DNA from 2 places in the Pseudomonas sp. M5A4_2d genome. Region 2 is predicted to be linked to the other one. Evidence: predicted binding sites of a transcription regulator. Region 2 holds the regulator's gene; the other holds the start of a gene.
What was found. Region 2 encodes sigma-54, which starts transcription at its own class of promoters, with help from an activator protein. Its sites were predicted from a motif close to ANTGGCATNNANNTTGCTNT; they were not measured.
Positions count from the first base shown of each region.

Region 1: ACLBW8_RS00670 (circularly permuted type 2 ATP-grasp protein) is a predicted target of sigma-54. The motif match lies at 3,556-3,575, and genes of this name have one in related genera.

Region 1 covers NZ_JBKEZW010000001.1:134,198-140,250, reverse strand. Annotated here, with positions in the region: gene ACLBW8_RS00685 (c-type cytochrome) at 1-220, shown strand, start outside; gene ACLBW8_RS00680 (transglutaminase family protein) at 359-1,162, opposite strand; gene ACLBW8_RS00675 (alpha-E domain-containing protein) at 1,159-2,109, opposite strand; gene ACLBW8_RS00670 (circularly permuted type 2 ATP-grasp protein) at 2,114-3,523, opposite strand; gene ACLBW8_RS00665 (ribonuclease E inhibitor RraB) at 3,938-4,279, opposite strand; gene ACLBW8_RS00660 (hypothetical protein) at 4,494-4,730, opposite strand; gene ACLBW8_RS00655 (START domain-containing protein) at 4,834-5,439, opposite strand; gene ACLBW8_RS00650 (YkgJ family cysteine cluster protein) at 5,481-5,735, opposite strand; gene ACLBW8_RS00645 (translation initiation factor 2) at 5,898-6,053, opposite strand, start outside.
Region 2 covers NZ_JBKEZW010000007.1:137,642-143,694, forward strand. Annotated here, with positions in the region: gene ACLBW8_RS17665 (KpsF/GutQ family sugar-phosphate isomerase) at 1-12, shown strand, start outside; gene ACLBW8_RS17670 (KdsC family phosphatase) at 13-537, shown strand; gene lptC (LPS export ABC transporter periplasmic protein LptC) at 546-1,118, shown strand; gene lptA (lipopolysaccharide transport periplasmic protein LptA) at 1,105-1,680, shown strand; gene lptB (LPS export ABC transporter ATP-binding protein) at 1,680-2,405, shown strand; gene ACLBW8_RS17690 (RNA polymerase factor sigma-54) at 2,590-4,083, shown strand; gene hpf (ribosome hibernation-promoting factor, HPF/YfiA family) at 4,159-4,464, shown strand; gene ptsN (PTS IIA-like nitrogen regulatory protein PtsN) at 4,477-4,941, shown strand; gene rapZ (RNase adapter RapZ) at 4,944-5,801, shown strand; gene ACLBW8_RS17710 (HPr family phosphocarrier protein) at 5,818-6,053, shown strand, end outside.

The sequences.
Region 1 (6,053 bases), on a different contig from region 2:
CGGCGATGCACAGATGGGGCCGGACCTGAATGTGCCCTACAGCCCCACCGAGTATTTCAGCGGGGATTTCCTCAAGCGTTATATCCGCGACCCACAGAGCCTGCGGCATTGGCCACAAGCGAAGATGCCGGCGTTTACGGCCAGCGTGTTGCCGGATGGCGAGCTGGATTTGCTGGTGGGGTATTTGAAGCATATGGCGGGGCGTAAACAGCAGCCCTGAGCCTGGCAATTTTTTTGAATACACCCGTGCCCACTGTGGGAGCTGGCTTGCCTGCGATAACGGACGTTCAGTTAACCCATTTGCAGCTGACCCAGCGCAATCGCAGGCCAGCCAGCTCCCACACCAGAGCGGCCTAGCCTATTGCTGCTGCACCGATATCACCGGCGTCGGCGCCACACACACCTTGGCATGCATCTGCTCATGCCCGCCGCCACGGCGCATGCCGCGTACCGGGCAGGCATCCAGGTAATCCAGGCCCACGGCCAGTTTCAAATGCCGTTCCGGCCGGGCCAGTTGGTTGGTCACGTCAAAGCTGTACCAGGCGTCATCCAGCCAGGCTTCCGCCCAGGCATGGCTGGCGAGGTGCGTGCTGTCCTCAGTGTACAAATACCCCGACACATACCGCGCCGGAATCCCCAGGCTGCGCGCGCAGGCCAGGAACGCATGGGTGTGATCCTGGCACACGCCTGCGCGGCCGGCGAAGGCCTGCGCGGCACAGGTGTCGACTTCAGTGGCGCCGGGCGTGTAGACCATTGACTGGTTGAGGGCGTGCATCAGGTCGATCAGCGCGCTGCGGTCACGACGGCGCTGGCAGTGTTGCTCGGCAAAGCCGCGCAGTGCCTCGTCGGGCTCGGTCAGGCGTGTGCTGCGCAGGAACGGAAAGGCTGACTGGCTCTCGTGTTCTGCCTCGCGTAATTCGTCGATATCCACTTGGCCACGGGCGCCAATGATGATGGCATCGTGGGGTTCATCCAGGGTCAGCACGTGCAGGATGTTGCCGAACGGGTCAACCTGCGCCCGCACCGGGCGCGGCAGATCGAGTTGCCAGCTGAGCACATGCTGGCGCTCGCTGTCGTGGGGCGTGAGGCGCAGGTACTGGATGCTGGCGCGCACCTGGTCTTCGTAACGGTAGGTGGTTTCGTGGCTGATGGAGAGTCTCATGCCGCCTCCAGGTAGGAACTGTAGATGGCGTCGCCCAACTGGCGGACCAAGGGAATAAAATCGGTCAGCCAGGCGTGCAGGCCTTCCTCGAGAATTTCATCGATGGCGGTAAAGCGCAGGCGCGCGTCCATCTCGGCGGCCAGGCGCTGGGCCGGGCGGCCATTGAGGCCGGGCAGGCTGGCAAGAATCTGGTCGATCTCTTCGCTGCAGGCCCGCAGGGAACGCGGGACGTCTGCGCGTAACAGCAGCAGCTCGGCCACTTGCCGGGCGCCGGGCGCGTCGCGGTAGATCTCGGTGTAGGCCTCGAATGACGACAAGGCGCGCAACAGGGCGCTCCACTGATAGTAGGCGTGGGCCGTGCCGTCGGTGACGGCGGCGGCTTGGTCACCGGCCATTTCGTAGCGAGCATCGAGCAGGCGCAGGGTGTTGTCGGCGCGCTCGATAAAGGTGCCCAGGCGAATAAAACGAAACGCATCGTTACGCATGATGGTGCCGTAGGTAGCGCCCCGGAACAGGTGCGAACGCTCCTTGACCCATTCACAAAACCGGCTCATGCCGTAGTGGCTCAGCCCTTGTTGGGCAATATCGCGAATATCCAGCCAGGTGGCGTTGATGTTTTCCCACATGTCGGCGGTAATTCGCCCACGCACGGCATGGGCGCTGGCCCGCGCAGCGCCGAGACAACTGTAGATGCTGGCCGGGTTGGCCGCGTCCAGTGCAAAGAAGTGCAACAGGCGTTCGGCGTGCAGTTCGCCGTGGCGTTCGTGGTAATCCTCCAGAGTGCCGGTGATCAACAACGGCATGGCCAACTCATGCAAGCCATCGCCGCGCCCGTCCTGGGGCATCAGCGACAACGAATAGCTGACATCGAGCATGCGCGCGAGGTTTTCGGCGCGCTCCAGGTAGCGCGACATCCAATACAAATCCGAGGCAGTTCTACTCAACATGGCATCAGTCCTCGACCACCCAAGTGTCTTTGGTGCCGCCGCCCTGGGACGAATTGACCACCAGCGAGCCTTCGCGCAGCGCCACACGGGTGAGGCCACCGGGAACGACGCGGGTTTCCTTGCCGGACAATACAAACGGCCGCAAGTCGATATGGCGCGGCGCGATGCCGTTTTCGACGAAGGTCGGACAGGTGGATAAACACAGGGTCGGTTGTGCGATATAGGCGTGGGGCTTGGCCTTGATACGGGCGCGGAAGGCTTCGATTTCCGCCGCCGTGGAAGCCGGGCCGACCAGCATGCCGTAGCCGCCGGAGCCTTGGGTTTCCTTGACGACCAGGTCTGGCAGGTTGGCCAGCACATGGGACAGTTCATCGGGCTTTCGGCACTGAAACGTCGGAACGTTCTTCAGAACCGGCTCTTCATCCAGGTAAAAGCGGATCATCTCGGTGACGAAGGGGTACACCGACTTGTCATCCGCCACCCCCGTGCCGATCGCATTGGCCAGTACCACATTGCCCGAGCGGTATGCCGCGAGCAGGCCAGGCACGCCCAGCATCGAATCAGGGTTGAAGGCCAGCGGGTCGAGGAATGCGTCGTCGAGGCGCCGGTAGATCACGTCCACTGCCTTGGGGCCGTCGGTGGTGCGCATGAATACGCGGTCATCGCGTACAAACAGGTCCGCGCCTTCTACCAGTTCCACGCCCATCTCCCGGGCCAGGAAGGCATGTTCAAAAAACGCGCTGTTGAAGCGGCCCGGCGTCAGCACCACCACACTTGGATTATCCAGCGGGCTGGAGCTTTTGAGGGTATCGAGCAGCAGGTTGGGGTAATGATCAATCGGCGCAATGCGCTGCGCCGCGAATAATTCCGGGAACAGCCGCATCATCATCTTGCGATCTTCAAGCATGTAGCTGACACCGCTTGGGGTGCGCAGGTTGTCTTCCAGCACGTAGTAAGTGCCATCGCCATCGCGTACGAGGTCGACCCCGGAGATGTGGGAATACAGATCGCGGTGCAGGTCCAGGCCCTGCATCGCCAGTTGGTATTGCTCGTTGGCCAGCACCTGCTCGGCGGGGATAATGCCGGCCTTGATGATGCGCTGGTCGTGATACAGGTCGGCGAGAAACATGTTCAGCGCCTTGACCCGTTGAATACACCCACGCTCGACAATCCGCCATTCACTCGCCGGAATACTGCGCGGGATGGTGTCAAAGGGGATCAGACGCTCAGTGCCCTGTTCGTCCCCATAGAGGGTGAAGGTGATACCGGCACGGTGGAACAGCAAGTCGGCCTCACGCCGGCGCTGCGCCAGCAGTTCGGCCGGCGTTTCGGCCAACCAGCGGGCGAACTCGCGGTAATGGGGGCGAACCTGCCCTGCCCCGTCGTACATTTCATCGTAATAAGTGCGGGTCATGCCGTACTCCTTGTCACCCGGGCGCAAGCACTGTCGCAAGGCCCGTGCCATCGGCATAAACACTTAAAAATCAGTCAGTTAAATAACCTGATAATTCTGACCGCACCTTCCTGGTGCGCAGAATGCTGGCGCTCACGACCCGCGCTTCATCGCAATGCAGGCTTTGACTATCAACAGCATAGTCAGAGTTGATTTCACTGCCCGGCCCCTCCTGCGGATAATCACCCACATCGGCTGAACAGGATTGTTTCCTGAGATTTCAGCGAACCTCTCTTCCCTTTGGGCCACCCTTTTCGGGTGGCTTTTTTTTGCTGCTCGAAAAGTGCGCTGCACGTTCGGGAAATTTCAGACAGCACAAACAAAATCGGCCGACCCAAAGGTCAGCCGATACGCTGTGTTGCTCATAAAATCCAGCTACATGGGTAACCCACGCACCTCCTGCTTGACGCCCCACCCTTCGATGATTCCGCCCAGCGGCTCGACCACCGCTTCAAAGTCTTGCTCGAAGTCTCCTATACCGTCGTAGGTTGCGAACATGATTTTGCTCAGCTCCAGGTACCAGGCGCCATCATCGCGCGCGCTGACCTGGGCATTCAGGGATTCCCCACGAAATCGACCCGCAGCCCTTCGCGCCCGTTCCTCATCCGGGAAAATGGCGTAGAACTCGATGGGGTGAAAACGCGAGAAGTCGAAGCCGCCCTCTTTCATGCGGCGCAGTACGTTGGTGCTGATGTCTTCTTGATAGGCTGTGCTCATGAAACGTCCTCCTCAAACCGATGGATAGACTTTCCGTGCTTCCCGAAGCCCGCGCCCTACTGGCGCGGGTACTACGGCAATGACATGACCGCGGGAAAACAAGCATGTAGCTGACAAGACCAGACCTTAGCGATTCATTCGCTGATCTCAGTTGAAGAGTAGCGCGAAGCTATCACCTCCACCAGAGGTGGTTTGGATGCCATACAGGGAATATTCAGGCGGCGGGGGAGATGTCGAGAATCTGAATACTGTTCTGATCCTTGAGGATCTTGACCGTAGGCTCGGGCTTGCGGCCCTCAAGGTCATTAAGATCGAGTTCGGCGGCTACGGGCACCAGCTTGTTGCGAATCATGTGTGCCGCATCTTCGAGGCTGGGTTTTTGTGCGCAGGTGAACTGCTCCACGGACTGTACGCCGTGATCATCAACGAAGGTAATCTGCCACTTTTGCATCGGTGCCTCCTCGATAAAACCCGTGTGTGGGCTTACACATATCTGGACCTTGAGGGACCGGCAAACGTTCCACTCAAGGCCGGAGGCACCTGATCAACTGCGCTTATTTTTCAGCGTGTTCTTTCAAGGCTTTCAAGGTGTTGAACGGCGCGTCCACCACAAACTTGTTGGCCAGCCACGACGGCACACTGCCACCTGGCTCGGTGTGCACCTGGTAGGTGACTTCGGTCTGGTTGTCGCCTTTTGGCACCAGTTTCCAGTAGCCATCCACCTGGGCGACGCGCACGTAGCCTTTGACTTCCGGCTGGTAGGTCGGCACTTCCAGCAGTTTACGGGTCACAGTGCCATCGGCGGCCTTGGACGTGGTGATCTCAAGGATCGAATCGCGGTCGGTCACCGGGAACGGTGCCTTGAACTGGGTGTAGGTCCAGCTCTTGTCACCTTCGGTCTTGAGCAGTTTTTGCGATTTGCATTCGTGAATCCACGAGCAGGCACCGGCCACGTCTTCCTGCAGGGCCTGGATCTTGGCGACGGGCGCCTTGATCAGGGCCACACCGCGATATGCCTTGTATTTGGAGCCGGCAATTTCGCTCAGGGACACCTTGATACCGTCTTCGTCCTTGGCCACTTGCCAATCTTCAGCCTGGGCAGTGGCTGCAAATAACACCGTAAAACCGCACAACACAGCCATTCGTTTCAGCGAACCCATTGTTGTATTCCTTATTGTTGAAGTTCCGATAGTAAAGCCCATCAAGCCGCCGTCATTTGCTCCCACCAGCCGATCAACCGGATCGCATCGGCTTGATCGTTGCCACAAACCTCAAGGTCTGCCTTGAAGTCACTGCACACCGCCGGTCGCTCCGGTTGCCCGAACAGCAGGCACAGCTGTTCGACCGACAGATGCAGGCAGCGTTCGCCTGCCGGTTTGCCGTGGGGCATTCCAGGTAATGGCGAACTGATGGAGGGGGCGATGCAGCAAGCGCCACAGCCTTCACGGCATTTCATGACCAGCAGGTCCTCGACGACTCAATGTGGATGGCCGGGCTAGAGTACGCCCTTAAACAGCCGTTTTAAAATGGTCTAACAGGGGTTTTTCGCACAAAACAAAAGTGACTGACCAGTCTGCGACAAATGGTCGATGGCCTGCGTCACCTTTGCGGGGGAAATTTATTGCTTGAATTCGAAATCGAGGGCAGCGCCTTCAATATCGCGTCGTTCTTCATTGCGCAGTTGCAGCTGCATCTGGTTGCTGAGCAGGCGGCCATTGATCTGGAACGCGCTGTCGTCGGTGGGTTTTTCAGCAAACATGGGTGGTAACAACGG
Region 2 (6,053 bases):
GGAGTGATGTAAATGACCAGCAACCTGTTAGAACGCGGCAAAAACATCAAATTGGCGATTTTCGACGTTGATGGCGTACTGACCGATGGCCGCCTGTACTTTCTCGAAGATGGCAGCGAATTCAAGACCTTCAACACCCTCGACGGCCAGGGCATTAAAATGTTGATGGCTGCCGGTGTGCAAACAGCCATTATCAGTGGTCGAAAAACACCGGTTGTGGAACGCCGCGCACAAAACCTGGGGATTCCTTACCTGTATCAGGGCCGCGAGGATAAACTGGTGGTTCTGGACGAGCTTCTTGGCCAACTCAACCTAAGCTATGAGCAGGTTGCCTATCTGGGCGACGATCTGCCTGACCTGCCGGTCATTCGCCGGGTGGGCCTGGGCATGGCCGTCGCCAATGCGGCGGCTTTTGTTCGCGAACATGCCCATGGCATCACTACCGCACGTGGCGGTGAGGGTGCCGCCCGCGAGTTCTGCGAATTGATCCTGCGTGCCCAGGGCAGTCTTGAAGCGGCCCACGCCGCCTACCTATAGAGCGTTTTATGCTGAGCAAAAAGATTCGCAACTTCCTGCTATTCGGGGTCATCGCCGCGCTGTTCCTGGCGGTGGGCTACTGGAATATCAGCCCGGAGCGCTTTCTCGACAAGCCTGTAGCACAGGTTGACGAAGGCGCTGTCGACTATTACGCGACCAATGCCTACTCCGTGCAATTCCTGCCTGACGGCAAGGTGCAGTATGAGATGACTTCGGACAAGGTCGAGCATTTGAAGGCTTCGGAGGTCAGTTTGCTGACCAACCCGGACATGAACCTTTACCGCGGCACCGAGTTTCCGTGGCACGTCACCAGCAAGCGTGGCGAGGTCAACCCGGACGGTACCCAGGTGGAACTGATCGACTCGGTACGTGTTGCACGTACTGACGAGAAGAAGCGCGACACCATTATTACCAGCAGTCGCATGACCGTTTTCCCACAACAGCAATATGCGCAGACCGAGCAAGACGTTAGAATCGACGGCGCTGGCGGTGTATCGACTGGCAAGGGAATGAAAGCGTATTTGAAAGAAAGCAGGATACACCTGCTATCGAACGTAAGAGGACAGTATGAGGCTCGTTAAAACCCTCCCTATTTTGCTCGGTCTGGGCGCAGCACTGGGAAGCGTGAGCGCCTGGGCTCTGCCGAACGATAGCCAGCAACCGATCCACATCCAGGCTGACGACGCTCAGTTGGATGACAAGCAAGGTGTTGCGACCTACACAGGCGCCGTGATCATCACCCAAGGCTCGATGAAAATCACCGGCAACACGGTGACGCTCACGCGTACGCCGGCTGGCGACATTGATGTGGTGACGTCGGTGGGCAACCTGGCTTACTTCGAACAGAAGCAGGCGGCTACGGACCCGGCTCCGATCAAGGGCTATGGCAAGACCATCCAGTATCACGCCCAGCAGAATCGCATCATCCTGATCGACCAGGCCAGGGTTGTCAGCAGCGATGGCAACACCACCGACGGTGAAAAAATCACCTATGACACGGTGAAGCAGATCGCCCAGGCGGGTCGCGCTACCGGCTCGAAGATCGGCACTCCGAAGCCGCGCATCGACATGGTTATCCAGCCGAAGCAGAAAGAAGGCGCCGCCCAGCCTGCGCCCAAACCCGCTGCGAAGAAGGCGAACTAATGGCAACCCTGAAAGCCCAGCATCTGGCCAAGGCTTATAAAAGCCGTCAGGTCGTACGCGACGTCAGTTTATCGATCGACAGCGGCCAGATCGTTGGCTTGCTCGGCCCCAACGGCGCCGGCAAGACCACGTGCTTCTACATGATTGTTGGCCTGGTCCAGGCGGATCAGGGCCGTGTATTGATCGACGACCTGGACGTAAGCAACCAGCCGATGCACGGTCGTGCGCGCGCAGGTATCGGCTATCTTCCCCAAGAGGCGTCGATCTTCCGCAAACTGTCGGTAGCAGACAACATCATGGCGATCCTGGAGACCCGCAAGGAACTCGACCGTGACGGCCGCCGCAAAGAGCTGGAAAGCCTGCTGCAGGAATTCCACATCAACCACATTCGCGACAACCTCGGCATGAGCTTGTCCGGTGGTGAGCGTCGCCGTGTGGAAATCGCCCGTGCCCTGGCCACTGCGCCGAAATTCATCCTGCTGGATGAACCCTTCGCCGGCGTCGACCCGATCTCGGTCGGCGACATCAAACAGATCATCCATCATCTCAAGGCCAAGGGTATCGGTGTATTGATCACCGACCACAACGTCCGTGAGACCCTCGATATCTGTGAAACGGCTTATATCGTCAACGATGGTCAGCTGATCGCCGAAGGCGACTCCGCCACCATCCTGGCCAACGAACTGGTCAAGGAAGTATACCTGGGCCACGAGTTCCGCCTGTAAGCACTGTGGTGTCTGGCCGTTCGCCAAAGCGCGCGGGAGTCAATAAAAACCTCCGGTTTTTTATTGTTACCGCGCTCTAGGCAAAGCCCCCGACATCAGGCATATAATTTGCTTATGTTTGGCGCTCACGCGCCCTGTCGTGGATGGCGCATTGCGCCGGCGAATAAGGTGTTAAGCCCCTGCCATGAAACCATCGCTAGTCCTGAGAATGGGCCAGCAGCTGACGATGACACCGCAGCTGCAACAGGCCATCCGCCTGCTCCAATTGTCGACCCTGGACCTGCAACAGGAAATCCAGGAGGCCCTGGAGTCCAATCCGATGCTCGAACGCCAGGAAGAAGGCGACGACTTCGATAATGCAGACCCGCTGGCCGACAACATCGAGCAAAAACCCAATTCCGACGTGCAGGAACCTTCCTATCAGGAAACCGCCCCTACGGTGGACAACCTTGAGGAAGGCGAATGGAACGAACGCATTCCCAACGAGCTTCCAGTAGATACCGCCTGGGAAGACGTTTATCAGACCAGCGCCAGCAGCCTGCCCAGCAATGATGATGACGAGTGGGATTTCACCACCCGCACCTCCGTCGGCGAGAGCTTGCAGAGCCATTTGCTGTGGCAATTGAACCTGGCGCCGATGTCCGACACCGATCGCCTGATCGCCGTGACCCTGATCGACTGCATCAATAACCAGGGTTATCTGGACGAGACTCTCGAAGAGATCCTTGAGGCTTTCGATCCGGAACTGGACATCGAACTGGACGAAATCGAAGCCGTCCTGCACCGCATCCAGCAGTTCGAACCCGCCGGTATCGGCGCGCGCACGCTGAGTGAGTGCCTGTTGCTGCAACTGCGCCAACTGCCTGCCAAGACCCCGTGGCTCGCCGAAGCCCAGCGCCTGGTCACCGACTACATCGACCTGCTGGGCAGCCGCGACTACAGCCAGTTGATGCGCCGTATGAAGCTCAAGGAAGACGACCTGCGCCAGGTCATCGAGCTGGTGCAGAGCCTTAACCCTCGCCCGGGCTCGCAGATCGAGTCCAGCGAAGCCGAATATGTCGTTCCCGATGTGATCGTGCGCAAAGACAACGAACGTTGGCTGGTAGAGCTGAACCAGGAGTCGGTGCCTCGTCTGCGGGTCAACCCGCAATACGCAGGTTTTGTGCGCCGTGCCGATACCAGCGCCGATAACACCTTTATGCGCAACCAGTTGCAGGAAGCGCGCTGGTTCATCAAGAGCCTGCAAAGCCGCAACGAAACCCTGATGAAAGTGGCTACTCAGATCGTCGAGCATCAACGCGGCTTCCTGGAATACGGCGACGAGGCCATGAAACCCCTGGTCCTGCACGATATCGCCGAAGCGGTAGGCATGCATGAATCGACAATTTCCAGGGTGACCACACAGAAATTCATGCATACCCCACGGGGTATTTATGAGCTGAAATACTTTTTCTCCAGCCACGTAAGCACCTCCGAAGGCGGCGAATGCTCGTCCACGGCGATCCGCGCGATCATCAAAAAACTGGTTGCCGCGGAAAATCAGAAAAAGCCGTTGAGTGACAGCAAGATCGCTGGTTTACTGGAGGCACAAGGCATTCAGGTCGCCCGTCGAACCGTCGCCAAGTACCGCGAGTCCCTCGGGATCGCGCCTTCCAGCGAGCGTAAGCGTTTGATGTGACGGGCGGGCCATAGCGTTCCAGTGGCAGGCGCTTTTGCCTGTCGCTTTATGCACTGGCAACGAAGGAGAAGCTGTATGCAAGTCAACATCAGTGGACACCATGTAGAAGTCACCCCTCCATTGCGCGAATATGTCGAGCAGAAGCTGAAACGACTCGAGGGTCATTTCGACAAGATCACCAATGTGCAGGTCATCATGAAGGTCGATAAGCTTCAGCAGAAAATTGAAGCGACCTTGCAGATACCCGGTGGCGAAGTGGTCGCCAATGCCGAGCATGAAGACATGTATGCATCGATCGATGCCTTGACTGACAAGCTTGACCGCCAACTTAAAAAGCATAAGGAAAAGCAGCAGAGCCTTCTTCAAGGCACTGGCCGCTAACACTCCCCACCCATGATTCGACTTGAAACCATCCTGACCCCCGGCCGTTCACTGGTGAACGTGCCGGGCGGCAGTAAAAAGAAAGCCCTCGAACAAATTGCCAAGCTGATCAGCCACGAAGTGCCTGAACTGGATGAGCAAGTTGTCTATGAGGCGCTGATTGCCCGTGAAAAACTGGGTTCAACCGGTTTTGGAAACGGCATCGCCATTCCCCATTGCCGCCTGCAAGGCTGTGAGTCTCCAGTCAGCGCCCTGCTGCACATGGAAAAACCTATTGATTTCGACGCCATCGACGGCGCCCCGGTCGACCTGCTGTTCGTCCTGCTGGTCCCGCAAGCCGCCACCGATGCGCACCTGGAACTGCTCCGGCAAATCGCCAGCATGCTCGACCGCAAGGAAGTACGCGACAAACTGCGCAGTGCCAACAGCAATGAGGCGCTCTATCAGGTTGTCCTGGATGAACAAAACGGGCAGTAATCATGCGTTTGATCATCGTCAGCGGCCGCTCCGGCTCGGGTAAAAGCACCGCCCTCAACGTCCTTGAGGACAACGGATTTTATTGCATCGACAACCTGCCCGCCGGTTTGCTGCCCGAGTTGGCGGAACGTGCACTGATCCACACCGAACTGGCGCAGCCTCTGGTTGCCGTCTCGATTGACGCCCGAAACCTGCCCAGCCATCTTCAGCGCTTCCCGCAATTGCTTGAGGAAGTACGCGCCAAGCATATTAATTGCGATGTGCTGTACCTGGACGCCGATGAGGAGACGCTGCTCAAGCGCTTTTCCGAAACCCGTCGACGCCACCCCCTCAGCAGCCCTCACCGCTCGCTGGCCGAAGCCATCGAGGACGAGACCACACTGCTGGGACCGATCATTGACCTCGCCGATCTCAAGATCAACACCACCGGCCTGAACCTGTATCAATTGCGTGATGCGATCAAGCTGCGTTTGTTGAATCAGCCGGAGCCTGGCACCGCGTTTCTGGTCGAGTCATTTGGCTTCAAGCGTGGGATGCCTGTGGATGCCGACCTGGTGTTTGATGTGCGCTGCCTGCCCAATCCTTACTGGAAGCCGGAGTTGCGTGATCAGTCAGGCCTTGATCAACCAGTGGCCGAGTACCTGGCTGCACAGCCGGATGTCGAGGAGATGTTCCATGACATCTCCAGCTACCTGCTCAAATGGTTGCCGCGCTTTGCGGCAAGCAATCGGGCCTATGTCACCATTGCCATCGGCTGCACCGGAGGCCACCATCGCTCGGTCTACCTGACCGAACGCCTGGGCCAGGTGCTGCAACAAACCCTCAAGAACGTTCAGGTTCGCCACCGCGACCTTAGCTGAAAGGAACACCCCCGCGATGCCCGCTCTGGAAATTGAAATCATCAACAAGCTGGGCCTGCACGCCCGCGCTTCAGCTAAATTTGTCGGTGTTGCCGGGCAGTTTCCTTGCCAGATCCGCGCCGGGCGCACTCCGGAATCCATGGTCGACGGCAAAAGTATTATGGCCATGATGATGCTGGCCGCCGGCAAGGGCACCAAGATTCATTTAAAGACGGAAGGCGAACAAGAGCAGGAAGCGATGGACGCGCTGGT